DNA from 3 places in the Streptomyces sp. NPDC007164 genome. Region 2 is predicted to be linked to each of the others. Evidence: riboswitches for the same ligand, from Rfam matches in the RefSeq annotation. Region 2 holds a riboswitch; each other region holds the start of a gene.

Region 1 (10,043 bases), on a different contig from region 2:
ATACGCCTGGTTCCCGTTCGGCGGGGGCCCCCGGGTCTGTCTGGGCACCCGGTTCGCAATGGTCGAGTCGGTGCTGATCCTGGCCGTGCTGGCCCGCCGCTTCGAGCTGGACGTGGACCCGGGTGTCATCGAGCCGGTCCCGTCGCTCACGCTGCAGCCCGACCGGGACGTGATGGCGACGGTCCGCCCCCGGTGAGGCTCGCGGGGCGGGCCCGGTGGCCGCTCCGGCCGCCCTCGGACCCGCCCCGTAGGCTGCCGTGGTCCGCAGCGCCGCACGCCCTCCGCGTCGGCCCGGTCCCCGGCCGAGGAGGCTGACACGCATGGGCGGTTCCGGCAGGCCCGGCCGGCGCAGGGCCGTGTCCGCCTCCCTGGTGTACACCGCACGCCCGCCGCGCGGCTCCGCCACCGCGTCCGGCCGCCGCCGGGACACGGTCCGCGGCTGCGGCTGCATGGCGGCCGTGGTGATCGGCATCGTCGTCCCGGCCATCGGGTCCACGCTCGGCGGCACCGGTCTGTGGAGGTGGGCGCGGGACAGCTTCCCGGGCGGGGGTTACGGCTTCGCGGTGGCTGTCGGCGCGCTGGTCCCGGTGACGTTCGCGGCCGGGGCGATCTCGGCCGCCACCGTCGGCCGGGCGGCGAGCAGGGCCCGTTCGGCGCTCGGGGCCGTCGCGGCGGTGCTGAGCTTCGCGCTGCTGATGCTGCTCGGCACGGCCTGCGTCGAGATGATGGGCCCCAGCCGCCGGCACCACGACCGGACGGGCGGCTGGGCCTACGAGCACTACGCCTGGGTCTGGGCCGTGGCACTGTCGGCGGGCCTCGTCACGGGCGCGCCGATGGTGGCCGCGTTCCTGCTGCGGGTCCGCGCCCGTGCGCAGCGGGACGGCCAGGCGGGAGCAGCGTAACCCTCCCGGCACCGGATACACCGAACCGATATGTCCGATCTGTCGCGGGGATCGGGTCGTACGGTTCACACTGTCCATGTCGGCTGCACCGGCCGACGGGCCGCCCGGCCGTATCCGCAGGCTGTCGATCCAACGGGAGAAGCACCATGCGTCTTGGCTCCGTTCTCACCGCCGCGCTCGCCGTCGCGGCCACCGTGCCGCTGACCGGCACCGCGGCGTCCGCGACGACCGGCACCGCGAGCCGCCTCGCGACCTGCCAGGAGAAGGCCCTCTCCGTGCACGCCGCACCCGGCGGACAGCGGAACGTGGCCCGGATCGACGTCGTCAACAACGGCAGCCGGACCTGTGTGGTGGACCGGATCCCGACCATCACCTTCCGGGGCCTCGACGGCTCCGCCGAGGCCGTCCCGCCCGCCGGGAGCGGTCCCTACGAGCTGTCCCCGGGCGAGCGGGCGTACGCCGCCGTACGGACCGCGGACCCGGCGGCTGCCGGGGGACACGTCGTCGGCAGCCTCTCGGTGGCGGCGGACCCCTCCCATCTGGGCGTCGCCTTCCGCGCGGCCGCCGTGGGCATGCCGGAGGGGGTCCATGTGTGGATTCCGGTTACCACCCTGTGGCAGGAGTCGCGGGCGGCGGCGGACAGCGCGCTGGCGGACGCGCTGGGGTGAGGCTCGGCTACAGTCCGTAGCTCGTGCCGCCGACGGTGCGCCGCGGGTCGGGGGCGGTCGTCGCGCACAGCGGGCCGGCCTCGAAACCGGCATTGACCAGGGACGTGGCCCGGCCTGCGGAGTCCACCAGCTTCAGGGCGTGCCACCGCGGCAGCCAGAACACCCGTCCGCGGTGGGCCGTGAGCAGTTCGGTGAGGGCCGCCGGGGCGTGTGTCCACACCCTCGGCAGTTCCTCGGCGTGGTCGAAGGCGGCGCGCAGTTCGAACCAGCCGTCGGCGCCGACGTCACCGGAGGTGAGCAGCAGCTCCACGGCCTGGCCGGGCTCCTGGTGGCACTTCTTGGTGTGGATCCAGTGGACGTGGTGACCGGGGCCGTAGCTGGTGCAGCCGTCGTTCTGGACGAGGTGGGGGAGCATGGTGTTCCGTCTTCCCGAGATCATGGACCCCAGGTGCGCCGCCCCGATGGTCCGCTGTTCCCCGCGCGCTGCGCACGGGGCCGGTCGTCACCCGGAGCACCCGCAGCGGAGCGGGGTGCCGTCCAGTTAGCCGGGGCTGTGCACTGGAACTCATGACCTGCGGGAACTGTATCCCACGGACGGCGGTGCCCGACGGGGGGTCAGGTGCTCAGCCGTGCAGCAGTACGGGGAAGGCCTCCATGTCGTTCTGCGTCATCACCGGCAGCCTGCGGACCTCCTCGTCCGGGACGGCCGCCCGCAGTGCCGGGAAGCGTGCGAAGAGTGCCGGCAGGGCGATGGCAGCCTCCACGCGGGAGAGCGCCGCTCCGGGGCAGATGTGCGGGCCGTGGCCGAAGGTCATGTGGCGGATCGGAGTCGACCGGGTGATGTCGAAGGCGTCGGCGTCCGCCCCGTGCTGCTCGATGTCGCGGCCGATGGCTCGGTACGAGATCACCACCCCCTCGCCCTTCGCGATCACCTCGTCGCCCACCTGGATGTCCTGGGTGGCGAACCGCATCAGCAGATGGGTGGTGGGGGTATCCCAGCGCAGGGTCTCCTCGATCACCGTCTCCCACGGGATCTCACCGTCGAGGACGCGGCGGAGCTGGTCGGGGTGGGTGAGCAGGGCCCGGACGGCGTTGAGGATCAGCCCGATGGTGGTCTCGTGCCCGGCGGCCACCATGGCCTTGAGGTTGCCCGCCACCTCTTCCTCGGTGAGCGGTTCGCCGCCCTCCTCGGCCAGGATGAGCGCGCTGGTGAGGTCGTCGGTGGGACGCGCCTTCCTCTCCTGTACGAGAGCGGCGTAGAACACGTCCAGCTCGGCGAGCAGCGCCAGGCGTTCCTCCTGCGGGGTGAGCATGGAGAAGAACGCCTTGTACCGCTTCATCAGCATGGGGTGCTCGGCCTCGTCCACACCCATCAGCATGCCGACGACGCGCATCGGCAGCGGCTGGGCGAACCCGGACTTGAGGTCGACCACACCGTTCTCGCTCCTGCCGCTCTCCTCGTCGAGCGCGTCGAGCAGTTCCTCGGTGAACTTCTCGATGTCCGGGCGGATCTCCTCCAGCCGGCGCGGGGTGAGTGCCTGGGAGGTCTTGGTGCGCAGCCGTCGGTGCTCGGCGCCGTCCACGGTGAACATGGAGCGACCGGCGTCGATCATGCCGATCAGCGGCCACTCGTGGGTGACCTCGCCGCGCTGCCAGAGCCCCCAGGCTTCGAGGTCCTTGACCAGGCGGGGGTCGACGAGGAGTTGGCGGGCCAGCGCGTGCCGGGTGACGGTCAGGGCCGGAACGCCGAGCAGTTCGATCCTGGCGAGCGGACCGGCATCGCGCAGTCGCGCCGTCTCTCCGTCCAGGTCCTGGACCAGCGGGTCGAGGACGACGGGAGCGCCGCTCGAAGCGGCACCCCGGGCAGCGGCGTGCGGGCAGTTCACGACGGGACTCCTGTCGGACGGACGGGGGCGAACCGGACGGGCAGCGCGGTCATGCCCCGCAGGAAGGCGGACTGCCGCCGGACCAACTCAGCGACCGGTACGGAGAGTTCCAGGTCGGGGAGCCGGTCGAGCAGCACCTCGATGCCGGTGCGGGCGATGATTTCGGCGATCTCCTGCGCGGGAAAGGGACAGCGGTACTCGCCGTGGCTGAACGCCAGGTGGGCGCTGTTGCCGCGCTGACCGGACGGTCCGCCCGAGGCGGAGAGGTGCTGGCGGATGTGCGGATCGGCGTTGGCCGCGCCCAGGCCCAGCAGCAGCATGTCCCCGGCCCGGATGCCGCGGCCTCCCAGCCGGGTGTCGCGGGCCGCCCAGCGGCCGGCGAGGATCTGTGTCGGACCTTCCTCCCAGAGCACCTCGTTCATGGCTTCGGCGACGCTGTGCCGGCCGCCGGTGAGCGCCACGGCGAACTGGTCGTCGGTGAGCATCAGCCGGAGCGAGTTGCCGATCCAGTCGGCGGTGGTGAGGTGTCCCGCTGCCGTGATGGCCATCAGGTCGAGTACGTACTCCTCGTCGGTGAACTCCCCCGCGTACGCCAGCATGCGCGAGGTCACGTCGTTCCCGGGCATGGCCCGACGGGACGCCAGCAGCCGCCGCATGCTCTCGGCGAACCGCAGATGGGCCTCCTGCGCTCCCGGCCCGCCGTCGGCCAGGTCCCCGAGCACCTCGGCGATCCGCGGCCCGTCCGCGTCGGGGAATCCGACCAGGCGGGCGAGGACGAGCACCGGCAGCGGTACGGCGAAGTCGGCGATCAGGTCCGCCGTGCCCCGCCGGCAGAACCCGTCGACGAGGCGGTCCGCCAACTCCTCGCAGTCCCTGCGGAGTTCGAAGTGCTCGACCTCTTCGAGGGCCTGCCCGACCATCGCGGCGTGGCGTCGGTGCTCGGCGCCGGCGGTGAAGTAGACGGACGGCATCGGCCGGCCGACCATCGGCAGCAGCGGCCAGTCCTCGGGGATGTTCCCCCACTGGTTCCACAGCCCGACGTCCCTGGGGAACAACTCGCCGTTGCTGGTGACCTGGTGGAGTTCGCGGTAGCCGATGACCAGCCAGGCCGGTACCCCTCCGGGCAGTTCGACGGGCACCACGGGACCGTGTTCGCTCCGCATGGCGCGGTAGACGGCATGGGGTTCCGTGTGGAATCCGGGTCCGCTGAGGGGCACGGCGGAGCCCCCGGCGTTTGCCGGGCAGCGCCCGGTGCCGGGCGGCGGGGATGCGGTCGGGTGGCCGGACACCGCGGATGCGGGCGTCGTCATCGTACGGAATCTCCTGCGACGAAGGCTTCGCTCATAGCGGTGGTCGGTTGATCAACGCGCCTTCACTATAGGGAAATTCAGTGAGCCTTCGGACACTATTCGCGACCACTCTCACCATCATTCCGATCCAGTGAGTCCGTTTTCTGAGCATGGTTGATCAAAAGGGCGGGGATGCGCCACCCCTCACCACCCACCCCACCCGTGCGCCCGCCGCGAATTCCCACTCCGGTCACTTTTCGAAACGTTGACCTGGGCACCCGGCCGGAACGCCGGACCAAGCGTTGACATGCACCGGTCGCACGGTGAATTCTGATGCTCGAATATCCAGAGTTCCAATCATGTCTGCGCAGGCATCGGCTATTTCACTGTTCGGTACGAACGGAGAACACTCCTTGCGGATACTCAAGAAACGTCCCGGTCGAGCGGCGGTCGGCACGCTCTCGGTGATCGTCCTCGCGCTCACCGCCCTGACCGCCCCCGCCCCGCGGGCACAGGCAGCGGCCACGCCAGCGGGCACCCTGGACGGCACCACGAAGAATGTGACGTGGCAGAGCCCGGTCTACGCCAAGGGCACCGTCGACTCCCCCGCCAAGTGCGGCACGGCCGCCGAGGACCCCGAGAACGCGGTCTGCGCCCGGTTCGACCTGACTGTCGACCCGCCCGAGGGCCAGTGGGACGACAACCCCGAGGGCGGCGTCCCTGTCTCCATCCAGTGGGAGACGCCCACGGACGACTTCGACATGTACATCTACGACTCGGCCGACAGACAGGTGGCCTCCAGCGCGGGCACCGCCGACCCCGAGTCCACGGTCATCCCGAAGGCTTCCGGGACGTACCACGTGGTGGTCGTCCCCTACGACGTGCACAACAACTCCTTCAGCGGAACGGCGTATCTGCCCGAGGCCACCGATGCCGGGAACCTCACCGGTTTCAGCGGCTCGCACGGCAGGTACGAGATCGCGGCCGGTGCACTCAAGGCACGCGCCGAGTTCTTCACCGACGACACACTGCGGCTTCAGGCATCCCCGGACGGCGTACTCGCCGACCCGAAGGACAGCCACATGATCCGGCAGCGGCCCACCGCCCAGCCGCACACCAAGTCCTTCGACGCGGGCACCTATTACGGGATCCGCTCCAAGGGCGTGGTGCTGCGCGTGTACAAGAAGCCGTTGCGCTTCGGCCTCTACAAGGCCGACAACCGTACGGCCGTCTGGCAGGAGGCCGACCCGCTGCGCTGGACCGGCGGTGGCATGCGGCAGAGCCTGAAGCGCGGGACCGACGAGCAGTTCTTCGGCGGCGGCGAGCAGAACGGCAGCTTCTCGCACCGCGACCGAATCATGAACGTCGGCAACAACACCGACTGGAACGAGGGCGGTTACAACAACTCCCAGCCGTTCTACCTCTCCACGGCCGGCTACGGCGTGTTCCGCAACACCATGACGCCCGGCATCTACGACTTCGGCTCCCCGGTGAGAACCGGTCAGCAGGAACGGCGCCTGGACGCGTACTACTTCACCGGTGACACCAAGACGGTCATCGGCAAGTACACCTCCCTGGTGGGCAAGCCGTTCATGCCCCCGGTGTACGGGCTGGAGCCCGGCTCCGCCGACTGCTACCTGCACAACGCCAACCGGGGCGAGCGCCACACCCTGGACGCGCTGAAGGTCTCCGACAGCTATGCCGACAACGGGATGCCGCTCGGCTGGATGCTCGTCAACGACGGCTACGGATGCGGTTACGAGAACCTCCCGGAGACCGGTGCGGGACTCAACAAGAACCATGCCCAGCTCGGGCTCTGGACACAGAACGGTCTGCCCGACGAGGCCGCGGAGGCCAAGGCCGGGGTACGCGTCCGCAAGCTGGACGTCGCCTGGGTCGGCGGCGGCTACGGCTTCGCGCTGGACGCCTGCGACCAGGCCAAGGCCGGTATCGAGAACAACAGCGACGCCCGCGGCTTCGTCTGGCTGCCCGTGTCCTGGGCCGGTGCCCAGCGCTGCGGTGTGCTGTGGAGCGGGGACCAGAGCCTGTCCTGGGACTTCATCCGCTGGCAGATCCCGACGTACGCCGGAGCGACCATGTCCGGCATCGCGTACAACACGGGCGACGTCGGCAGCATCTACCGTCACGACCCCGAGATGTACACCCGCGACCTCCAGTGGAAGGCGTTCCTCCCGGCCATCATGACCATGGACGGCTGGGCCAGTGACATCACCACCAAGCAGCCGCACGACCAGCAGCCGTGGCTGGACGGCGAGCCGTACACCTCCATCAACCGCAAGTACCTGATGCTGAAGGAGCGGCTGCTGCCGTACATGTACACCCTGTCGAAGGAAGCCACCAGGACCGGTGTCGGCGCGGTCCGGCCGCTCGCGCTCGAGTACCCCGACGACCCGGCGGCGCTCGGTCCGGACGCCAAGTACGAGTTCCTGGCCGGACCCGACTTCCTGGTCGCGCCGGTGTACAGCGACACGGACGTCCGTAACGGCATCTACCTGCCGAAGGGCACCTGGACGGACTACTGGACGGGGAAGACCTACCAGGGCCCGACCACCGTCAACGGCTACAAGGCGCCGCTCGACACCCTGCCGCTCTTCGTCAGGGGAGGATCGATCGTGCCGATGTGGCCCGAGGGCACCGTGTCCTGGGAGTCCCGGGACCGGACCCGGCTCGGCTACGACATCCACCCGCAGGGCACCACCGAGTACACGCTCTACGAGGACGACGGCGTGACGCGGAAGTTCGCCGAGGGCGCCTCGGCCACCCAGCACGTCCGGGTCCAGGCCCCCGCCCACGGCAAGGGGGGCGGCACCACCGTCAGGATCGGCGCGAGTGTGGGGAGTTACCGGGGCAAGGTGTCCGCCCGCTCGTACGACCTCACCGTGCACGGCGAGCACGCGCCGTCGCAGGTCGTCATGGGCCACAGCCGCCTGCACCGGATGAACTCGGCGGCGGAGCTCGCGAAGGCCGGGTCGGGCTGGTTCACCGACCCTGCGACCGGGATCACGGAGGTCAGGACACCGTCCGTCTCCACCGGGCGCGGCTTCACGGTCGAGCTGCGGAAGTAACCGGCCCGGCACGGCGCCGGATGGCCGGGGGCCGTCTCCGGACGGCCCCCGGCCCCCGCGCCCGGGACGCTACGGCTTGCGGGCGACCGCGCCGTAGATCGGCACCGGCTGCGTCTCCACCGGGAGCTCACCGACACTGAGCTCCGGATGCCAGTCGACGACCGGCACCAGGCCGGGCTCCACCATTTCCAGCCCGTCGAAGAACCGGCTGATGGCCCGGTGCGACCTCGGTACGAGCGTCACACCGCCCGCCGCGTACGAGGCCACCCCCTTCGCCACGCTCTCCGGGTCGAAGTCACCGGTGAGCTGTGACAGCACCAGACAGCTCCCGGGGGCGAGCCGCTCCATCAAGCGCGCCACCAGCGCGTAGGCCCCTTCACTCCGGCCCTTCTCCTCGCCGTCGTCCCCGTCGTCGACGAAATGCAGCAGGGCGATGAGGGAGAGCGCGACGGGCCGGTCGAGATCGAGGACATCGGCGGCGAGTCCGAGGATCCGCTCCGGCTGCCGCACATCGGCGTCCAGGTACGCGGTCACCCCCTCGGCGGTCCCGCTCAGCAGCGCCCCGGCATGGGCCAGGACGATGGGGTCGTTGTCCACGTACACGACCCGGGCGTCGGGCGCCGTGCTCTGGACGATCTGGTGCAGGTTGGGCTCGGTGGGAATGCCGGAGCCGATGTCGAGGAACTGCCGTATCCCCTCCTCGCCCGCCAGCCGGCGCATCGCCCGGTGCATGAACCACCGGTTGTGGCGCGCGATGCGTTTCGTGTCCGGCGAGAGCCCGGCGATCTGCCGCCCGAGCTCCTCGTCGACGGGATAGTTGTCCTTCCCGCCCAGAAACCAGTCGTACACCCGCGCGGGATGCGGCCTGGTAGTGTCGATGCGGTCCGCACCGGATCCGTACCCTGTCATCTGGCATTCCCCCTGGTACTGATCAGCTTCCTGTCTCAGGATCTCGCAGCGGTCGCCCGCCCGGCCGCGTGGACACACGTGCTCCGGCGGCCGGGCGCCCTCATCGGGCCCCGGGGCTCGTCACTCCTTCACACCGATACCCCCGAAGGCGTCCACGTCCGCGGGCACGGTCGCACTGTCGGCGTCGGGATGCCACTCGCTGAGCCGGACGAAGCCGGGGTCGAGGATCCGCAGTCCGTCGAAGAGCGTGACGATCTCGTCGGGCTCGCGCACGTAGTACGGCACCGCGCCGCTCTCGATGTACGCCTTCTCCGCGGCGATCATGCCCTCGCTGGTACGCGTCCCGTCGTACATCACGAGGCAGCTGCCGGCCGGCAGCCCCGCCATCAGCCTGCCGACCACCTCACGCGCCTTCGCGAAGTCGCCCGCGTGCCCGAGTATGCCGAGCAGCATCAGGGCCACGGGCCGGTCGAAGTCGAGCGTCTTCGCCGCCTGGGCGAGGATGGCGTCCGGGTCGTAGAGGTCGGCGTCGATGTAGTCGGTGACGCCCTCGGGGGAACTGGTCAGCAGCGCACGGGCATGGGTCAGCACGAGCGGGTCGTTGTCCACGTACACGATGCGCGACTCGGGTGCGATGTCCTGGGCCACCTGGTGGGTGTTGTCCGCGGTGGGCAGTCCTGTCCCGATGTCCAGGAACTGCCGGACGCCCCGCTCCTGAACGAGGTGGCTCACCGAGCGCCGCAGGAACTGCCGCCCCGCCACCGCCACGTCGACGAGCCCCGGGAAGAAGGCCTTGATCTGGTCACCGACCTCGCGGTCGACCTCGTAGTTGTCCTTGCCGCCCACGAAGTAGTTCCAGAAGCGGGCGGAATGAGGCCTGGTGGTGTCGATCCGGTCCGCCACCGGCCGGGCGGGAGGGGTGATGGACGACTGATGCTCACTCATGGAGACCTCCGGACGCGGAACTGATCAAGCTATGGCCTTAACCTACCTGGGCGTCGCGAGAGTTATGGCCGCATACGTCACCCGGCACGTCTCCCGGGGCCGGTCCGGAGTTGGTTCCCGGTTGTCTCCCGCTTGAGTCCGGACGTTATCGGGTCGCTCGAACGACGCCGACTCCGTAGGTTCTGGGGTGGAATCGAATCACCGTTCCCCCGAACTCTCCGGAGGCCCCGCCTGTGACCGCCCCAACACCTCGGCGGACGCGCGCCCTTCGCCCTCTCGCCGCGGCCTTCGTGCGCTTCGTCGTGTGTGGTGGCGGGGTCGGGCTGGCGTCGAGCGCGGCGGTCGTGCTGCTCAGCGG
Region 2 (10,043 bases):
CCAGGACGCGGGCGGCGATGCCCGGGTGGTTCTGCTCCAGGGACTCGATGACCTGGGAGAGGGTCGAGCCCTCGGCCGGGACCTCGGCCTGGCCGCCCGTGTAGGTACGGAGGATGGTGGGGATGCGGACCTTGACGCTCATGGCGGGTGCCCTTCCTGAAGTCTCGGGTGGTCAGCTGGTGGCGAGGCCGGCGGCGCGGAACGCGTCCAGGCTGGGACGGATCGTCGCGGTCGCCTGAGAGGTTTCGGCCACCGCGTCGAGGGTCTTGAGACCGTCACCCGTGTTGAGTACGACGGTGGTCAGCGACGGGTCGATCAGACCGGCCTCGATGAGCTTCTTCGTCACGCCGACCGTCACACCGCCCGCCGTCTCCGCGAAGATGCCCTCGGTGCGCGCCAGCAGCTTGATCGCGTCGACGACCTGCTCGTCGTTCACGTCCTCCACGGCGCCGCCGGTGCGGCGGGCGATGTCCAGGACGTACGGGCCGTCGGCCGGGTTGCCGATCGCCAGGGACTTGGCGATCGTGTTCGGCTTCTGCGGCCGGACGACGTCGTGGCCGCCCTTGTACGCGACCGAGACCGGGGAGCAGCCCTCGGCCTGGGCGCCGAAGAGCTTGTACGGCTTGTCCTCGACCAGGCCGAGCTTGATCAGCTCCTGGAGCCCCTTGTCGATCTTGGTGAACTGCGAGCCGGACGCGATCGGGATGACCAGCTGGTCCGGGAGCCGCCAGCCGAGTTGCTCGCAGATCTCGTACGCCAGGGTCTTGGAGCCCTCGCCGTAGTACGGCCGCAGGTTGACGTTGACGAAGCCCCAGCCCTCGCCGAGCGGGTCGCCGATGAGCTCGGAACAGAAGCGGTTGACGTCGTCGTAGTTGCCCTCGATGCCGACCAGTTCCCCGCCGTACACCGCGGCCATGACGACCTTGCCCTGCTCCAGGTCGTGCGGGATGAACACGCAGGAGCGGAAGCCGGCGCGGGCGGCGGCGGCGCCGACGGCACCGGCGAGGTTGCCGGTGGAGGAGCAGGAGAGGGTGGTGAAGCCGAAGGCGCGGGCGGCCTCGATGGCCTGGGCGACGACCCGGTCCTTGAAGGAGTGCGTGGGGTTGCCGGAGTCGTCCTTGACGAACAGCTTGCCCTGCTCGACGCCGAGCTCACGGGCGAGGTTGTCGGCCTGGACGAGCTTGGTCCAGCCGGGGTTCAGGTTCGGCTTCTCGGCGACGTCGGCGGGGACCGGCAGCAGCGGCGCGTAGCGCCAGATGTTGGCCGGGCCCGCCTCGATGCGCTTCTTCAGCTCTTCGGGAGAGCCGCTCGGCAGGTCGTACGCGACTTCGAGCGGCCCGAAACAGGACGCGCAGGCGAAAATGGGGCCGAGTTCGAATCGCTCGCCGCACTCGCGGCAGGAAAGGCCCGAGGCGGGGCCGAGGTCGACGGATCGGGCGTCGGCGGAGGAATTGGTGCTTACTGCAACGGTCTGCGCAGCCATGGTGGCGAGGCCCTTTCTCCTCATCTTCCTCGCGGCGCGTTTCGCCACGAGACGGAATTGGCACCTTCCCCACCTGACCTCGCGGTCGGCGGGAGGGTTGCCGGGACTTCAACGGGCCGTTCCCTCAGTCCCTCTGGATGAGCGCTGTGGCACCGGATCTTCGATCCGGGCGTTTATCGGCGGACGGACCCCGGCATGCGATGGTCGTCCGCGTTGTTCAAGACTGTAACCGAAGCACCGGACTGTTGAGATAGTCGTCCGAACCGCGAGATGGATCACACACAGGGAGTATCGACCGTGCTGGAAGAGGTCGAATGCTGGCTGGCCAGGCGTTCCTGGTCGGCCGCCGACCGTCCGATGGACCGCCTGCTGGCCGCCAGGGCCGCGGAGGCGGGCCGCGGGAGCGTCAGTGTCGTACTGCCCGCGCTGAACGAGGAGGCGACGGTCGGCGAGATCGTCGCGACGATCCGGCGCGAGCTGATGGAGAAGGTCCGGCTGGTCGACGAGCTCGTGGTGATCGACTCCGGTTCCACCGACGCCACCGCCGAGGTGGCCCGGGAGGCCGGCGCCCGGGTGGTGCACCGCGACGCGATACTCCCCCGGATCCCGGCCGTACCCGGCAAGGGCGAGGTGCTGTGGCGTTCGCTCCTGGTGACCGGGGGCGACATCGTCTGCTTCATCGACGCCGACCTGAAGGACTTCTCGGCGGACTTCGTCTCCGGCATCGTCGGCCCGCTGCTGACCGAGCCGGACGTGCAGTTCGTGAAGGCGATGTACGACCGCCCGTTCGGCACCGGTCCCGATGGGCCCGCCGTCGGCAGGACGGCGGGGCAGGGCGGCCGGGTGACCGAGCTGGTGGCCCGTCCGCTGCTCAATCTGCACTGGCCGCAGCTGGCCGGTTTCGTCCAGCCGCTGGGCGGCGAGTACGCCGTGCGCCGCTCGCTGCTCGAACGGCTGCCCTTCCCCGTCGGCTACGGCGTGGAGCTGGGCCTGCTCGTCGACGCGCTGCACACGGTGGGGCTGGACGCGCTGGCCCAGGTCGATGTGGGGGTGCGCAAGCACCGGCACCAGGACGGGCAGGCGCTCGGCCGGATGGCGGCGGCGATCTACCGCACCGCCCAGCTGCGGCTCTCCCGCGGCCACCTGATCCGCCCGGTCCTCACCCAGTTCGAGCGCGGCGAGAACGGCTTCGTACCGCGCACCCATGCCGTGGACACCGAGGAGCGTCCCCCGATGTGCGAGATCGAGGAGTACGTTTCGCGCCGCGCGGCCTGACGTGGTCTGACTTCGCACGTTTGGGCGGTTCGTGATCGGGCTAGATTCCGCAACATGGTCTCCGAGCACGATGCCCAGCCCGCTGCCCGGTCCGGCGTCCGGTCCGATGCCCAGGTCCTCGTCGCGTCCAACCGCGGCCCGGTCTCGTACACCCTGGGAGAGGACGGATCGCTCGACGCGAGACGCGGCGGCGGCGGTCTCGTCTCCGGGCTGAGCGCCGTCGACGACAAGCTGTGGGTGTGTGCCGCGCTCGGTGCCGGGGACCGGGAGGCGGTCCGGCGCGGGGTCGCCGAGCAGGGCGTACGGATGCTCGACATCGACGCGGAGGTGCACGCCGACGCGTACAACGGCATCGCCAACTCGGTGCTCTGGTTCGTCCACCACATGCTGTACCAGACGCCGCTGGAACCGGTCTTCGACGCGGAGTTCCGGCGGCAGTGGGCGTCGTTCGAGACCTACAACCGGGCCTTCGCCGAGGCGCTCGCCGAGGAGGCGGGGCAGGGTGCGGCGGTGCTGGTGCAGGACTACCACCTGGCGCTGGTGCCGGGCATGCTCCGCGAGCTGCGCCCCGATCTGCGGATCGGCCACTTCTCGCACACCCCGTGGGCGCCCGTCGACTACTTCCGGCTGCTCCCCGACGACATCGCCGAGCAGTTGCTGCACGGCATCCTGGGCGCGGACCGGGCGGCGTTCCTGACCCGGCGCTGGGCGGACGCGTTCATCGGCTGCTGCACCCAGATCCTGGGCGGCACCGGGCGGACCAGGATCGGGGTGCACGGGCTCGGCGCGGACGCGGACTTCCTGCGCCGCCGGGCCCACGAGGCGGATGTGGACGAGCGGATGGCGGCGCTGCGCGAGCAGACCGGTCCCGGCCGGAGGACGATCGTACGGGTGGACCGAACGGAACTGTCCAAGAACATCGTGCGCGGCCTGCTCGCGTACCGCGCACTCCTGGACGAGCGGCCCGAGTGGCGCGAGCGCGTCGTCCATGTCGCCTTCGCCTACCCCTCCCGGCAGGACCTGGCGGTGTACCGCGACTACACGGCCGAGGTGCGGCGGGTCGCCGACGAGATCAACGCCGTGTACGGCACGGCGGGCTGGACGCCGGTGGTGCTGCACGTCAAGGACGACTTCGCCCGCTCGCTCGCCGCGTACCGGCTGGCCGACGTGGCGCTCGTCAACCCGATCCGCGACGGTATGAACCTGGTGGCCAAGGAGATCCCGGTCGTCTCCGACCACGGCTGCGCGCTGGTGCTGTCCCGGGAGGCGGGCGCCTACGAGGAGCTGGGCAGCGACGCGGTGGTGGTCAATCCGTACGACGTCTCCGCGACGGCGGCGGCGCTGCACGAGGCGCTGACGATGGCGGACGACGAACGGGCGGCGCGCACCGAACGCCTGGCAGCGGCGGCGGTCGTGCTGCCGCCGCAGCAGTGGTTCCTGGACCAGCTGGACGCGCTACGGCGGGACTGAGGCGGGGACGGGCGTCAGATCCGCCGGGCCAGCGCCGCCAGGAATCCGACGACGTCGCCCGGTCCGGCCAGCAGCAGATCGGCCCGCTCGGCCAGTTCGGGCACCTCCGCGCTGCCGCTGCACACCAGCAGGCCGGGGATGCCGTCGGCGCCGTCGGCGCGGAGCTTCTCCACCGCGGCGTAGGCGGCGAGGTCGCCGAGGTCGTCGCCCGCGTACAGCACGGACTCGGCGTCCGTCTCCCGTACGTACTGGGCGAGCGCCACGCCCTTGTCCATGCCGGGCGGGCGCAGCTCCAGGACCAGCCGGCCGGGTTCGACGATCAGGCCGTGCCGGGTGGCGAGCTCGCCGAGCGGGCCGCCCAGCGCCTCGAACGCGGCCTGCGGGTCGGCGGCCCGGCGGGTGTGGACGGCGATCGCCCGGCCCTTCTCCTCGACCCAGGTTCCGTGCCAGGAGCCGGACCGGTCGAGCACGCCGGGGAGTTCGGCGCGGACCGAGGCGATGCCGGGGTGCGGGGCGGGGGCGTGGACGGTGCCGGACACCGCGTCCCAGCGCTCGGCGCCGTAGTGGCCGAGGACGACGAGGTGGTCGAGGCCCCGCACCCCGGCGAAGCCGCCGTGCCGGACCGCGACGCCGGCCGGGCGGCCCGTGATCACGGCGATGGAGGCCACTTTCGGGGCGAGCGCGACGAGGGCGTCGACGGCACCGGGGTGGGCGCGGGCCTGTTCCGGGTCCGGGACGATGTCGGCGAGGGTGCCGTCGAAATCGAGCGCGATCACGGCGCGGTCGGGGCGGGCGAGGATCGCGGCGAGGGCCTCTTGGCCGGGTGCGGTGGTGGGGGTCGGGAGTGCGGATGTGGGTGCGGGTTCGGGTGCGGGTGCTTCCGGGTTGCTGCCCATGAGGGGAGCCTATAGCCGGGGCGGGGAGTTGGGGCGGTGCGGGCGTATTCGGGGGCGCTGCCCCCGGACCCCCGCTCCTCAATCGCCGGAGGGGCTTGAGTTCGCGCTGCCGGAAGGCCCTCGGTGAACCGAAGCGCTCGGATTCAGGCCCGCCGGAAAGCCTCGCTGAGCGGAAGGCCATCGAATTCGGGCCGCCGGAAGACCTCGCTGAGCGGAAGGCCATTGAATTCGGACCGCCGAAGGGGCTCCACCGAGCGGAAGGCCATCGAGTTAGAGCCGCCGAAGGGGCTTCACTGAGCCGAGGGTCCTGAATTCCCGGCTCCCGAAGGGGCTCTGATCCGGCTCTCAGCGCCGTTCGCGCCGTGCGTCCCGCACCCGGCGCAGGCGGTTCACCGTCACCGGGTCCGCCGCCAGTGCGCGGCGGTCGTCGAGCAGGGCGTTGAGGAGCTGGTAGTAGCGGGTGGGCGAGATGCCGAGCTGTTCGCGGATCGCCCGTTCCTTCGCACCGGGGCCGGACCACGACTGCCGTTCGACGGCGAGCACGGCACGGTCCCGGTCGGAGAGGCCGTCGGTGTCGTCGGGGCCGGACGTGGGGGCGGTCATATCAGCCAACATATCGCCCGTCCGGAGCGCCGCCACCCGCTGCTCCGCACCGCCCGCTACTCCGCGTGCTCCGCCGCCGCCGAGTCGCGCGCGATCTTCCCCAGCACGTTCTCGGGGCTGCCGTCCGGCTCGACCGCCTTGCCGATGTTCTCCTTGATCGACTCGCTGGACCGGGCCCAGGACGTCTTGCCGAACGGGTAGAACTGCGAGTTCGGCAGCGCGGCCAGGAACTTCCACAGCGGCTTGAACCTGGCGTCGGACTCCATGGCCGCGGAGGCGCTGTCGGTGACCGGGAGCAGGTCGTACTCGTCGGCGAAGTCGATGACGTTCTTGTCGGTGAACAGATAGTCGAAGAACTTGCCCAGCGGCACCCGGTGGCCGTTCTGCTTGAAGCCCATGATCCAGTCGGCCACGCCCAGCGAGCCCTCGCTCGGGCCGTCGATGCCGGGCAGCGGCACCATGCCGACGGAGACGCCCTTGCGCTCGGCCTCCTGCATCAGCGTGGGATGGCCGTTCAGCATGCCGACCTTGCCGTCGGTGAACGCGTCGAACGCCTTCTGCCGGTCGAGCCTGCCGGGGGCGACGGGGCCGACGAGGCCCTTGTCGACCAGGTTCGTCTTCAGCCAGTCGAAGGTCCGGACGTTCTCGGCCGAGTCGATCTCGTACGAGCCGCTGTCGTCGATCAAGCCGCCGCCCCCGCTGAGCAGCCACATCGTGGTCTCGGCCTGCGGCTCCTCCGGTCCGAGCGGCAGCGCGAACGGACAGGTCACCCCGCGCTGCTTGAGCAGCGCCGCGTCGTCGCGTATGTCGTCCCAGGTCTTCGGGGCGTCCAGGCCCGCCTGCGCGAAGAGCTTCTTGTTGTAGAAGAGCAGCCGGGTGCTGGCGACGAACGGCAGTCCGTACTGGGTGCGGTCCAGGCTGCCCGCGTCGGCGAGGGACGGCAGGAAGTTGGCCTGGGTGCGGATGGAGAGCATCTGGTCGGCCCGGTAGAGCTTGCCGGCCTTGGCGTAGCCGGCGTACGCGCCGATCTGGGCGATGTCGGGGGCCTGCCCCTTCTTCACCATCGCGGCGACCTCGCGGTCGATGTCCTTCCAGGAGTAGACGCTGACGTCGACGTCGATGCCGGGGTGGGACGCCTCGAAGCCCTTGACCAGCCGGTCCCAGTACTTCTCGGAGCTGTTGGCCGGACCGTTGCCGTAGTCGGCCGCGACGAGCCTGAGGGTGATGTCCCCCGGGCCGCTGCCGGTGTTGCCGCAAGCCGACAACGTCGCTGTCATGCCCAGCGCGGTCACTGCCGCGATCAGTACCCGGTGGCGCAACCGCACAGCCCAGTCCGTCCTCACCCATCGAGTCGCCCGTACCCGCCACGCCGTCGTGGGGCCCTTCGGACGAGGTGTGATCCTCCCCCAGCCCGTTGCCGATGGTCTACACCACAACGGGTATCGCTTTCGCAACGTAACCGGGCCCTTACCCGGTCGCGCCGGGCTGGGAGCATGGCCCCGCCGCACGCCTACCGCTGAGTAGGCTTCGGCGCGGGATCCTCCGGGATCCGGACCCCGCCCCACCGCTGTGCCGTACCGCCCGCACCGTTACGTCCCACGCCGCAAGGAGCCGTCCAGCATGTCGCGTACCGCATCGGAAATTGCCACCCAGCCCGGCTGCTGGCGGCGTGCCGCCGAGGCGGCGGCGTTCGACGGGCTGCCGCGCCCCGGTGAGCGGGTCGCGGTCACCGGGTGCGGCACCTCCTGGTTCATGGCCATCGCGTACGCGGCGCTGCGGGAGGCGGCCGGGCAGGGCGAGACGGACGCGTACCCCTCCTCGGAGTTCCCAGCCGGGCGCCCGTACGACCGGGTGGTGGCGATCACCCGGTCCGGCACCACGACCGAGGTGCTGGAGCTCCTCGGCGAGCTGCGCGGCAGGGTCGCCACCGTCGCGCTGACCGCCGATCCGGGGACGCCGGTCATGGCCGCCGCCGACGCGGTGGCCGTACTGGACTGGGCGGACGAGGAGTCGGTCGTGCAGACCCGGTTCGCCACCACCGCGCTGGCCTTCCTGCGGGCCGGCCTGGAGGCGTCGGGCCCGCTTCCGGCCGGGGTGAAGACGGTGGCCGCCGCGGTGGTGGACGCGGAGCTGGCGGTGACCGAGCCGCTGGACGCGGCGGTGGTCTCGGCCGAGCAGTGGACGTTCCTGGGGCGCGGCTGGACGTACGGGCTGGCGCAGGAGGCCGGGCTGAAGATGCGCGAGGCGGCGGGCGCCTGGACGGAGTCGTACCCGGCGATGGAGTACCGCCACGGTCCGATCTCGATCACCGGGCCGCACCGGGTGGCATGGGTGTTCGGCCGGCTGCCGGAGGGGCTGGCCGGGGACGTGGCGCGGGTGGGCGGCACGCTGGTCGCGCACGCCACGGCGGATCCGATGGCGGATCTGATCCGGGCGCAGCGGCTGGCGGTCGAGCTGGCGGAGTCGAAGGGGTACGACCCGGACCGGCCGCGCAACCTCTCGCGCAGCGTGATCCTTTCCTCCTGATCCTCTCCTCCTGAAGCCCCCTTGGGGCGGCCCGGGTTCCGCACCGCAAAGTCATGGCCACGATTTTGTATGGATCCGCAACAAACCGGGATAGTGGACTAGACCTTTTTGGTTCCGCGGGCGAAACTGTTTCCCGTGAAACACGTCATCGCCCTCGATGTGGGCGGCACCGGAATGAAGGCCGCACTGGTCGGGGCCGACGGCACCCTGCTGTACGAGGCGCGGCGGGCCACCGGCAGAGAGCGCGGCGCCGAAGCCGTCGTGGAGTCGATCCTCGCCTTCGCCGCCGATCTGCGGGCGTACGGCGAGGAGCACCTCGGCGAGAGCGCGGTCGCGGCCGGCGTCGCCGTGCCCGGCATCGTCGACGCCGAGAACGGGATCGCGGTCTACGCCGCGAACCTGGGCTGGCGCGACGTGCCCATGCGGCAGCTGCTCGGCGAGCGGCTCGGCGGCGTTCCCGTCGCACTCGGCCACGACGTACGCACCGGCGGGCTCGCCGAGGGCCGGATCGGCGCGGGCAAGGACGCCGACCGCTTCGTCTTCGTACCGCTGGGCACCGGCATCGCCGGCGCCATCGGCATCGCGGGCACGATCGAGGCCGGCGCGCACGGATACGCGGGCGAGATCGGGCACATCGTGGTCCGGCCGGACGGGCCGGACTGCAGCTGTGGCCAGCGCGGCTGTCTGGAGACCCTGGCGTCCGCGTCCGCAGTCAGCCGTGCCTGGGCCGCCGCCTCCGGCGACCCCGAGGCGGACGCCGCGGACTGCGCGAAGGCCGTCGAGTCCGGCGACCCGGCGGCCGTGGCGGTCTGGCAGAACGCGGTCGACGCGCTCGCCGCCGGGCTGGTCACCGCGCTGACGCTGCTCGACCCGCGCACCCTCATCATCGGTGGCGGTCTCGCCGAGGCCGGGGAAACCTTGTTCACACCACTCCGTGCGGCCGTCGAGGAACGGGTCACGTTCCAGAAGCTGCCCCACATCGTCCCGGCGGCCCTCGGGGACACCGCCGGATGCCTGGGCGCAGGGCTGCTCGCCTGGGATCTTCTCTCCACGGAGGTATCCGCCTGATGGCCGGACGCGCAGACAGCACAGTTCTCGCAGGTGCCCGGGTGGTGCTTCCCACCGGGACGGTCGAGAACGGCCGGGTGATCGTCGAGGGCACCCGGATCACCGGTGCCGCGGCGGAGGGCGCACCGACCGTCGACCTGAGCGGCCACTGGGTGGTCCCCGGCTTCGTCGACATGCACAACCACGGCGGTGGCGGCGCCTCCTTCACCTCCGGCACCGTGGACGAGGTCCTCACCGGCATCCGGACCCACCGCGAGCACGGCACCACCACCCTGGTCGCCTCCATGGTCACCGGCGAGATGGACTTCCTGGCCCACCGGGCCGGAGTCCTGTCCGAGCTGGTGGAACAGGGCGACCTGGCGGGCATCCACTTCGAGGGGCCGTTCATCTCGCCGTGCCGCAAGGGCGCGCACAGCGAGGAGCTGCTGCGCGACCCCGACCCGGCCGAGGTCCGCAAGCTGATGGACGCGACGCGCGGCACGGCGAAGATGTTCACGCTCGCCACCGAACTGCCGGGCGGCATCGACTCGGTGCGGCTGCTCGCCGAGCACGGCATCATCGCCGCGATCGGCCACACCGACGCCACGTACGAGCAGACCGTCGAGGCGATCGACGCGGGCGCCACCGTCGCCACGCACCTCTTCAACGCGATGCCGCCGCTCGCCCACCGTGAGCCCGGCCCGATCGCGGCGCTGCTGGAGGACGAGCGGATCACCGTCGAG
Region 3 (10,043 bases), on a different contig from region 2:
CGCCACCTCGCGGGTGAACTCGACGCGGACGGAAAGCGGTGGCACTCCACGCTCCCGCTCGCAGCCGGCACCCGGTACACCGTCAGGGTCGGCATGGAGGACGACGACGGCGCTCCCGGCAGCCGTACGCTCTCCTTCGGGACCACCTCCGCCAAGAAGTTCCTGAAGGTCGCCTTCGGCCCTCAGGCGGGCACCTACGGCGTCGGACAGCCCATCACGGCGGAACTCAGCGCTCCGGTCAAGGACAAGGCGTCCAGGGCCAATGTCGAGCGCGCCCTGCGGGTCCGCTCGACGCCCGCCGTGACCGGCTCCTGGTACTGGGTCGACGACAAGACCCTGCACTACCGCCCCAAGGACTACTGGCCCGCCAGGGCGACCATCGACGTCACCAGCGGCCTGGCCGGCGTCAAGGTCACCGACGCCCTCTACGGAGCCCCCACCAAGCCGCTGAGGCTCACCACGGGCGACCGCGTCGAGGCCGTCACGAACGCCGCAGCGCACTCGATGACGGTCAAGCGCAACGGGAAAGTGATCAACACCATTCCGGTCACGACCGGCAAGCCCGGCTTCTCCACGCGAAACGGCGTCAAGGTCGTGCTGGGCAAGGAATACCGCGTACGTATGCGCGGGGAGACGGTCGGCATCGCGGAGGGCTCCTCCGAGTCGTACGACCTTCAGGTCTACTACGCGACGCGGGTCACCTGGAGCGGCGAGTACGTGCACGCGGCCCCCTGGTCCACCGGCTCGCAGGGGTCCGCGAACGTCAGCCACGGCTGTACCGGCATGAGCACCAGCCAGGCCGAGTGGTTCTACAACACCGTGCGCACCGGCGACATCGTCACGGTCGTGGGCAGCCAGGGCGAGACGATGACGCCGTTCGACAACGGCTTCGGGGACTGGAACCTGTCCTGGGCCAAATGGCTGAAGGGCAGCGCCCTGCAAAAGGACACCGCCCCGGACCGTACGGAGACGGTCCAGGCGGCGCGACTGCGCCCCGAGGTCTGACCGGACCGGGGAAGTGCGCTGCCCTTCGGAGGGACCGCGGACGGGGCCGCGGCGGGCCTCAGGCGCCCACGCAGGCCCTGCTGCGCAGCAGGGCGGCCAGGGCGTCCGCGAACTCGACCGGCTCGACCGGCAGGGTCACCGCGGCGTCCGCGCGGCTCCAGGTGGCCAGCCAGGCGTCCTGCGGGCGCCCGATCAGCAGCAGTACCGGCGGGCACCGGAAGATCTCGTCCTTGATCTGCCGGCAGACGCCCATGCCGCCCGCGGGCGCCGTCTCGCCGTCCAGCACGCAGACGTCGACGCCGCCGCGGTCAAGCGCCTCCAGCACGGCGGGCATGGTGGCGCATTCGAGGAATTCCACCGGTGGCACGTCGGCCGCGGGCCTGCGCCCGGCTGCCAGCCTCACCTGCTCACGGGTGTTGGCGTCGTCGCTGTAGACCAGGACCGTGGCGGTCGGCTGCATTGTTCCTCCGTGACATCTGTGTCTTCGGGGCTTTCCGGGCATGAACCGATGCGCGGATCGTACTCCGCCAGACGGCCTGTCAGCACCGCTTCGGACCGTCGTTCCATGGGCCGTTCGGGGAGGACACACCAGGCTGACACACCGAACGGCACCCCCCGGGGTGAGGGCGGGATAAGCGACCGACATAATGTCGGTCGTGGCGACAGCAACGACAGTAGAAACCGGGCACGCGCACCCGTCGGTCAATCGACCGAACCTCACCAGCGTCGGAACCATCATCTGGTTGAGTTCCGAGCTGATGTTCTTCGCGGCCCTCTTCGCGATGTACTTCACCCTGCGATCGGTGACCGGACCGGAGCACTGGAAGGAAATGGCTTCGGCCCTGAACTTCCCGTTCTCGGCGACGAACACCACGATCCTGGTGCTCTCCTCACTCACCTGCCAGCTCGGCGTCTTCGCCGCGGAGCGGGGCGATGTGAAGAAGCTCCGTGCGTGGTTCGTGATCACTTTCGTGATGGGTGCGATCTTCATCGGAGGCCAGGTCTTCGAGTACACCGAGCTGGTGAAGAAGGACGGCCTCTCGCTGTCCTCCGACCCGTACGGCTCGGTGTTCTACCTGACCACCGGCTTCCACGGTCTGCATGTGACAGGCGGTCTCATCGCCTTCCTGCTCGTTCTGGGCAGGACATACGCAGCCAAGAGGTTCACCCACGAACAGGCGACCGCCGCCATCGTCGTGTCCTATTACTGGCACTTCGTCGATGTCGTGTGGATCGGCCTCTTCGCCACGATCTACATGATCAAGTAACCGGGTTCGAACCCGAACCACATCCAGCATCGACGCAGAAGATCCTGACACCGGGGTAATCCGTGAAAAAGCTCTCCGCACGACGACGCCATCCGTTGGCGGCGGTCGTCGTACTACTCCTCGCGCTGGCGGCCACTGGGGGGCTGTACGCCGCGTTTGCGCCCGCGAGTAAGGCGCAGGCCGACGAAACCGCCCAGTCCCTCGCCATCGATGAGGGCAAGAAGCTGTACTCCGTCGGTTGCGCCAGCTGCCACGGAACCGGCGGTCAGGGCACCACCGACGGGCCGAGCCTGGTCGGCGTGGGCTCCGCCGCCGTTGACTTCCAGGTCGGTACGGGCCGTATGCCGGCGCAGCAGCCCGGCGCCCAGGTGCCGAAGAAGAAGGTCATCTACAACCAGGCCCAGATCGACCAGCTCGCGGCGTACGTCGCGTCGCTCGGCGCCGGCCCGATCGTCCCGACCAAGAACGACGTCAACCCTGAGGGTGCGGACATCGCCAAGGGTGGCGACCTGTTCCGTACCAACTGCGCGCAGTGCCACAACTTCACCGGCGAGGGCGGTGCGCTGACGAACGGCAAGTACGCGCCCAGCCTTGAGGGTGTGGACCCGAAGCACGTCTACGAGGCCATGCAGACCGGCCCGCAGAGCATGCCGTCCTTCCCGGACACGACGATGCCCGCGCAGCAGAAGCGGGACATCATCGCGTACATCCAGACCGTGAACAGCGCCCAGGCGGAGAACCCGGGCGGGCTGAAGCTGGGCGGCCTGGGGCCGGTCAGTGAGGGTCTGTTCGCCTGGATCTTCGGGCTCGGCGCACTGATCGCAGTTGCCATTTGGGTCGCGGCCCACACCGCTAAGGCCAAGAAGTCATGAGTAGCCAAGAGATTCCAGACGAGAACCTGCCCGCTGAGCAGGGCACCGCGCACGGCGCGGTAGAGGTCGCCGACGACCCGTTCGCCGACCCGGGGCTGCCGGCCCACCAGCCGCGCATCCAGGACATCGACGAACGTGCCGCGAAGCGCTCCGAGCGCGCCATCGCGTTCATGTTCACGCTGTCCATGCTGGCGACGGTCGGCTTCATCGCCTCCTACGTCATCTTCCCGGTCGACAAGATCGTGTACATCTGGCCCTTCGGCCATGTGAGCGCGCTCAACTTCTCCCTGGGTCTGACCCTGGGCGTGGCCCTCTTCACGATCGGCGCCGGCGCCGTCCACTGGGCGCGCACGCTGATGTCCGACGTGGAGGTCGCCGACGACCGGCACGCCATCGAGGCCGAGCCCGAGGTCAAGGCGAAGGTCATGGCGGACTTCGCGGCAGGTGCCGAGGAGTCCGGGTTCGGACGGCGCAAGCTGATCCGCAACACCATGTTCGGCGCGCTGGCCCTGGTGCCGCTCTCCGGTGTGGTGCTGCTGCGCGACCTCGGTCCGCTGCCGGAGAAGAAGCTCCGCAGCACCCTGTGGGCCAAGGGCAAGCAGCTCATCAACATGAACACGATGGAGCCGCTGCGCCCCGAGGACGTCACGGTCGGTTCGCTGACCTTCGCCATGCCCGAGGGGCTGACGGAGGAGGCGGAGGACTTCCAGAACCAGATCGCCAAGGCCGCGCTGATGATCATCCGCATCGAGCCGGACAACATCAAGGACAAGCGCGAGCGCGAGTGGGCCCACGAGGGAATCGTGGCCTTCTCCAAGATCTGCACCCACGTCGGCTGCCCGATCAGCCTGTACGAGCAGCAGACGCACCACGTGCTCTGCCCGTGCCACCAGTCCACCTTCGACCTCTCCGACGGCGCCCGCGTCATCTTCGGTCCGGCCGGTCACGCCCTTCCGCAGCTGCGGATCGGCGTGAACAGCGAGGGCAACCTCGAGGCGCTCGGTGACTTCGAAGAGCCCGTCGGTCCTGCATTCTGGGAGCGCGGATGAGTACTGCGACCGACACACAGCGCAAGGCGCCCGCCGGTGAGCGGGTGGCCGACTGGGCGGACGGCCGGCTCGGGATCTACTCCCTGGCCAAGGCCAACATGCGCAAGATCTTCCCGGACCACTGGTCCTTCATGCTCGGCGAGATCGCCCTCTACAGCTTCATCATCATCATCCTCACGGGTGTGTATCTGACGCTGTTCTTCCACCCGAGCATGAACGAGGTCGTGTACCACGGCTCGTACGAGCCGATGCAGGGCATCAAGATGTCGCAGGCCTACGCCTCGACACTGGACATCAGCTTCGACGTCCGCGGTGGTCTGCTGGTCCGCCAGATCCACCACTGGGCCGCGCTGATCTTCCTGGCCGGCATGTTCGTGCACATGATGCGCGTCTTCTTCACGGGCGCGTTCCGCAAGCCGCGTGAGATCAACTGGCTGTTCGGCTTCCTGCTGTTCGTGCTGGGCATGTTCACCGGCTTCACCGGTTACTCGCTCCCGGACGACCTGCTGTCCGGTACGGGTGTCCGCTTCACCCAGGGCGCGATCCTGTCGACGCCGATCGTCGGCACGTACATCTCGATGTTCCTGTTCGGCGGAGAGTTCCCCGGCCACGACTTCGTCGCCCGGTTCTACTCGATCCACATCCTGCTGCTGCCGGGCATCATGCTCGGTCTGCTGGTGGCGCACCTGATCCTTGTCTTCTACCACAAGCACACGCAGTTCGCGGGTCCCGGCCGGACGAACAAGAACGTCGTCGGCATGCCGCTGCTGCCGGTGTACATGGCGAAGGCAGGCGGCTTCTTCTTCCTGGTCTTCGGCATCATCGCCATCATCGCGGCGATCGCCACGATCAACCCGATCTGGAACATCGGTCCGTACCGCCCGGACCAGGTGTCCACCGGCGCCCAGCCCGACTGGTACATGGGCTTCGCCGAGGGTCTGATCCGAGTGATGCCGGGCTGGGAGATCAACCTCTGGGGCCACACGCTGGTCCTGGGCGTGTTCATCCCGCTGATGGCCTTCGGACTGGTGCTCGCGATCATCGCGGTCTACCCGTTCGTCGAGTCCTGGGTCACCGGGGACAAGCGCGAGCACCACATCCTGGACCGCCCGCGCAACGCCCCGACCCGGACGGCCTTCGGTGTCGCCTGGATCACCGAGTACGTCATCGTCTTCATCGGCGGTGGCAACGACCTGTGGGCCACGCACTTCCACCTGTCGCTGAACGCCATCTCCTGGTTCGTACGGATCTTCATCTTCGTCGGCCCGGTCCTCGCGTTCATCGCCACCCGGCGGATCTGCCTCGGCCTCCAGCGCCGCGACAAGGAGAAGGTGCTGCACGGACGCGAGTCCGGCATCATCAAGCGCCTGCCGCACGGTGAGTTCGTCGAGATCCACGAGCCGCTCGGCCCCGAGCAGCTGCACACGCTCACCGCGCACGAGCAGTACAAGCCGGTCGAGATCGGCCCGACGGTCGACGAGAACGGTGTCGAGCGCAAGGTGTCGGCCCTGCAGAAGCTGCGGGCCCGGCTCAGCAAGGGCTACTTCGGCGAGGACAACCAGATCGCCAAGCCCACCGCCGAGGAGTACAAGGAGATCACCAGCGGCCACGGTCACCACTGATCGCCTGAACTGATCGCCACAGCGGGAGCCCCGTCCATTCGATGGACGGGGCTCTTTGCCGTCCCCGGCGCTGGATAGGGTGGGGGTGATCCCTTTTACCGGCTGTGGACCCCAGGAGCGGACCATGAACGTTGTGACCCCGATCGGCGGCGACAGCGTGGCGGACCGCACCTGGCCCGGCGTGCTGAACCCCCTGCTGCGCGGCGAGAACCTCACCGCGGACGACACCGCGTGGGCGATGGACCGCATCATGCGCGGTGAGGCGAGCGATGTGCAGATCGCCGGATTCGCGGTCGCCCTGCGCGCCAAGGGCGAGACGATCGACGAGGTGTCCGGCCTGGTACGGGCGATGTACGAGCACGCCAACACCATCCACGTACCCGGCCGTACGGTCGACATCGTCGGAACCGGCGGCGACCTCGCCAAGACGGTCAATATCTCCACCATGTCGGCGGTCGTCATCGCCGGCACCGGCGCCAAGGTCGTCAAGCACGGCAACCGCGCCTCCTCGTCCGCGAGCGGTTCCTCCGACGTGCTGGAGAAGCTCGGCGTCAACCTGGACCTCAGCGCGCAGCGGGTCGCCGAGGTCGCCGAGGAGGCGGGCATCACCTTCTGCTTCGCGGTGAAGTTCCACCCCGCCCTGCGGTACGTCGCCAGGGCCCGCAAGGAGCTCGGCACGCCGACCACGTTCAACATCCTCGGACCGCTCACCAACCCGGCCCAGGTGCGCTCCCAGGCCGTCGGTGTCGCCGACCTGAGGATGGCGCCCATCGTCGCCGGTGTCCTTGCCGAGCGCGGCAATTCGGCGCTGGTCTTCCGGGGCGACGACGGCCTGGACGAGCTGACCACGACCGCGACCTCGCGGGTCTGGGTGGTCCGGGACGGAGCGGTGCGCGAGGAGGCGTTCGACCCGCGCGACGTCGGCCTGGAGCTGGTGCCCGTCCAGGCCCTGCGCGGCGCGGACGCCTCGTACAACGCCGATGTGGCCCGGCGGGTGCTGGCCGGCGAGCGGGGGCCCGCCCGGGACGCCGTGCTGCTCAACTCGGCGGCGGCGCTGACGGCTCTCGACCCGACGGACGGCACGCTGAACGAGCAGCTCGCGGCCGGGATCGCGAAGGCCGCCGAGTCCATCGACTCCGGTGCGGCGGCCCGCGCTCTGGAGCGCTGGGTGGCGGCCAGCAACGCCTGAGCCTGCCGGGTGACCTCTGATCGGGCGGCCACGCCCTGGCACGCACGCTTCCCGCGTTGCCGAAATGCCCGAGTAGCTCCGCTACTAGGACATCCCGGCGCCTTGGAATCGCACGCACCAGACCGCGTCCGCTATCCGATCGAAGGTCACCCGGCAGGCTCTGAAACGGGCGCAGATGTGGCGCAAGGCGCAGTCCGGATCCTGGACTGCGCCTTGCGCGTCTTCGTACGTATGGCAAGATGCTGGGCAGGTCATGAGTGACAGCGACTACGGCCCCGGCCCGCTGTCCGGCAACCCTCCGTCCGTGGCGGGGTGCCCCGGGTGAAGACCAGGCCGTAGGCAGCGAGGTCTGCGGCAAGCGCGGGCCCCTCGGCATCTGTGAATGCCAACCCCCGGGGTCCTGGTCCCTAGGGAGTCTCTTGTGAGCACGCGAATGCGATAGGGCCGTCGGCCCTCTTCCGCACACCCCTTTTCACCTTTTCCGCTGCGCTGCCGCGTATCCGCCGGCGCATGCGATTTCGCCTGCCTCTCACGGGAGTTCGCCATGTCTGTCTTCACCGCTGCCGCCGACCAGTCGCTTTGTGCACCTCTGCCGGTTCTGGGCAAGGATGTGACGGTTCCGCTGGTCACGGGCGGTGAGGTCAGCTACGCCGCGCTCGACTACGCCGCCAGCGCCCCCGCGCTCCAGCGGGTCTGGGACGACGTCGCGGCGTACGCCCCGTACTACGGCAGCGTCCACCGCGGAGCCGGTTACCTCTCGCAGCTCTCCACGGACCTCTTCGAGAGCAGCCGCGTCACCGTCGCGGAGTTCCTCGGCTGCCGCGCCGGTGACCAGGTGATCTTCACCCGCTCGACCACCGACTCGCTGAACCTGCTGGCCGCGGTGGTCCCGGCCGACTGCCAGGTCTTCGTCTACGAGACCGAGCACCACGCCTCGCTGCTGCCGTGGCGCGACGCCCGGGTGACCTACCTGAACGCTCCGCGCACCCCGGCCCAGGCCGTCGAGACGCTGGAGCGGGCGCTCGCCGAGCGCGACCCCTACGGCCCCGCGCTGGTCTGCGTCACCGGTGCCTCCAACGTCACCGGCGAGCTGTGGCCGGTGAAGGAGTTGGCCGCCGCCGCGCACGCGCACGGCGCCCGGATCGTGCTGGACGCCGCCCAGCTCGCCCCGCACCACCCCGTCGACATCGCCGAGCTGGACGTGGACTGGGTTGCCTTCTCCGGACACAAGCTGTACGCGCCCTTCGGCTCGGGCGTACTGGCCGGCCGGGCCGACTGGCTCCAGGAGGCCGAGCCCTACCTCGCGGGCGGCGGCGCCTCGCGCAAGGTCGCCCGTCGCACCGACGGCGGGGTGGACGTCGAGTGGCACTCCACCGCCGCCCGCCACGAGGCCGGTTCCCCCAACGTCATCGGTGTGTACTCCATCGCCGCCGCCTGCAAGGCGCTCACCGAGGCGGGCTTCGACAACCTGGTCGCCCGGGAGCAGCACCTCGTCGCCGCGGTCCGCGCCGGCCTGGCCGAGGTCCCCGAGGTCAAGGTGCTCTCGCTGTTCGGCGACGACGCCCCGCGGGTCGGCGTCATCTCCTTCGTGGTGGAGGGCTGGAACAGCTCGCACTTCGCCGCCGCGCTCTCCGCCGAGTACGGCATCGGCGTCCGCGACGGACTGTTCTGCGCCCACCCGCTGGTCCGCACCCTGCTGGGCAGCGACCCGCAGGAGGTCGGCGAGTGCGGTGCGCCGGAGGCCGAGCCGGGCGAGCGATCGCTGAACGCGATCCGGGTGAGCTTCGGCGCCGGTACGCCGGACGAGCACATCGAGCGGTTCGTCCGCGCGGTCAAGGAACTGGTCAGCAAGGGCGCCCAGTGGAAGTACCGCACCGAGGACGGCCGCTGCGTCCCGGACCGGGGTGCGGTGCAGCTCTGAGGCACACAGCACTTCGGCGGGGGACGGGCAGCCTTGTGGGCCCGTCCCCCGCCGAAGTGCCGCGGGCGTGGTGAGGCGCGTGCCTACGCGTCGAGGCCGATGGCGAAGGCGGCCTCCAGGTCGTGCTGCGAGTAGGTACGGAACGCCACATGGGTGTCGGTGGCCTCGACGCCGGGGATCTTGCTGATCCGGCCGGGGATGACATCGGCGAGATCGTCGTGCTTGGGCACCCGGACCATGGCGATCAGGTCGTACGTACCGGTGACCGAGAAGACCTCGCTGACACTGTCCAGCGCGGCGATGGCCTCGGCGATCTCGGGAATCCGGTCCACGCTGGTTTTGATGAGCACGATCGCGGTGATCACGGCTGGCTTTCTCCCTCGGTGGCCGTGGCTGGTCCCTTCACTCTATCCGTACGCCGGTAACGCCCCCAGGCGTAGAGAAAGCCGAGGGCGAAGCCCACCACATGGGCCAGATAGGCCACGCCCGGCCCCCCGCTGCCGGCGCCCTGGACGGCCAGCCACTGGAGGGCGAACCAGAAGACCAGCACGATCCAGGCGGGGAAGCGCAGCGGCAGGAAGAAGAGGAACGGGAACAGGCTGGTGACCCGGGCCCTGGGGAACAGATACAGGAACGCCCCGAGCACCGCCGAGATCGCCCCCGAGGCCCCCACCAGCGTCTGGTCCGACGTGGCGTGCGCGGCCGCGTAGGCGACCAGGGCGAGGTAGCCGGAGATCACGTAGAAGAAGGTGAACCCGACCCGGCCCATGCGCTCCTCGGTCATCGCCCCGAACACGTACAGGAAGAGCACGTTGCCGAGCAGGTGCAGCCAGCTGCCGTGCACGAACAGGGCGGTGAACGGGGTGAGCAGGGCGTGCGCGGAGCCGTCCCACAGCTCACCGGGGATCACGCCCCAGCGTTCGAAGTACCCGGCCTGTGCGGCGAGCAGGGCGTCGGCGGTGCCGGGGACCGGGTTGAAGCCGGACAGCGGGCTGATCACGAAGACCAGGGAGCAGACCGCGATCAGGGCATGGGTCACCAGCGGTCCGCCCGAGGTGACCGTACGTAGGAGCCCGCCGGTCAGCCTGCCGGCCACAGCTCGCCGATCGATCATGAA

Evidence for each region. A riboswitch is a leader RNA that binds a small molecule or an ion and turns the genes downstream of it on or off. The one in region 2 is predicted to bind S-adenosylmethionine.
Region 1: linked by a shared signal. The riboswitch ahead of ABZ622_RS20880 (hypothetical protein) and the one ahead of thrC (threonine synthase) in region 2 are both predicted to bind S-adenosylmethionine.
Region 3: linked by a shared signal. The riboswitch ahead of ABZ622_RS06340 (aminotransferase class V-fold PLP-dependent enzyme) and the one ahead of thrC (threonine synthase) in region 2 are both predicted to bind S-adenosylmethionine.

The regions. Positions count from the first base shown of each region.
Region 1 is NZ_JBEYFB010000016.1:8,046-18,088, reverse strand. Features, by position in the region: gene ABZ622_RS20895 (cytochrome P450) at 1-196, shown strand, start outside; gene ABZ622_RS20890 (hypothetical protein) at 321-902, shown strand; gene ABZ622_RS20885 (DUF4232 domain-containing protein) at 1,049-1,570, shown strand; gene ABZ622_RS20880 (hypothetical protein) at 1,578-1,985, opposite strand; SAM riboswitch class IV at 2,034-2,143, opposite strand; gene ABZ622_RS20875 (cytochrome P450) at 2,194-3,456, opposite strand; gene ABZ622_RS20870 (cytochrome P450) at 3,453-4,766, opposite strand; gene ABZ622_RS20865 (TIM-barrel domain-containing protein) at 5,105-7,831, shown strand; gene ABZ622_RS20860 (SAM-dependent methyltransferase) at 7,901-8,740, opposite strand; gene ABZ622_RS20855 (SAM-dependent methyltransferase) at 8,861-9,685, opposite strand; gene ABZ622_RS20850 (GtrA family protein) at 9,976-10,043, shown strand, end outside.
Region 2 is NZ_JBEYFB010000001.1:769,060-779,102, forward strand. Features, by position in the region: gene ABZ622_RS03525 (MoaD/ThiS family protein) at 1-142, opposite strand, end outside; gene thrC (threonine synthase) at 173-1,483, opposite strand; SAM riboswitch class I at 1,501-1,627, opposite strand; gene ABZ622_RS03535 (glucosyl-3-phosphoglycerate synthase) at 1,781-2,758, shown strand; gene ABZ622_RS03540 (trehalose-6-phosphate synthase) at 2,813-4,228, shown strand; gene otsB (trehalose-phosphatase) at 4,243-5,124, opposite strand; gene ABZ622_RS03550 (DUF3263 domain-containing protein) at 5,470-5,727, opposite strand; gene ABZ622_RS03555 (extracellular solute-binding protein) at 5,784-7,004, opposite strand; gene ABZ622_RS03560 (sugar isomerase) at 7,348-8,253, shown strand; gene ABZ622_RS03565 (ROK family protein) at 8,389-9,321, shown strand; gene nagA (N-acetylglucosamine-6-phosphate deacetylase) at 9,321-10,043, shown strand, end outside.
Region 3 is NZ_JBEYFB010000002.1:405,338-415,380, reverse strand. Features, by position in the region: gene ABZ622_RS06375 (Ig-like domain-containing protein) at 1-1,005, shown strand, start outside; gene ABZ622_RS06370 (hypothetical protein) at 1,064-1,465, opposite strand; gene ABZ622_RS06365 (heme-copper oxidase subunit III) at 1,653-2,273, shown strand; gene ABZ622_RS06360 (c-type cytochrome) at 2,336-3,145, shown strand; gene ABZ622_RS06355 (Rieske 2Fe-2S domain-containing protein) at 3,142-4,194, shown strand; gene ABZ622_RS06350 (ubiquinol-cytochrome c reductase cytochrome b subunit) at 4,191-5,816, shown strand; gene trpD (anthranilate phosphoribosyltransferase) at 5,941-7,005, shown strand; SAM riboswitch class IV at 7,255-7,372, shown strand; gene ABZ622_RS06340 (aminotransferase class V-fold PLP-dependent enzyme) at 7,550-8,926, shown strand; gene ABZ622_RS06335 (Lrp/AsnC ligand binding domain-containing protein) at 9,010-9,291, opposite strand; gene ABZ622_RS06330 (rhomboid family intramembrane serine protease) at 9,288-10,040, opposite strand.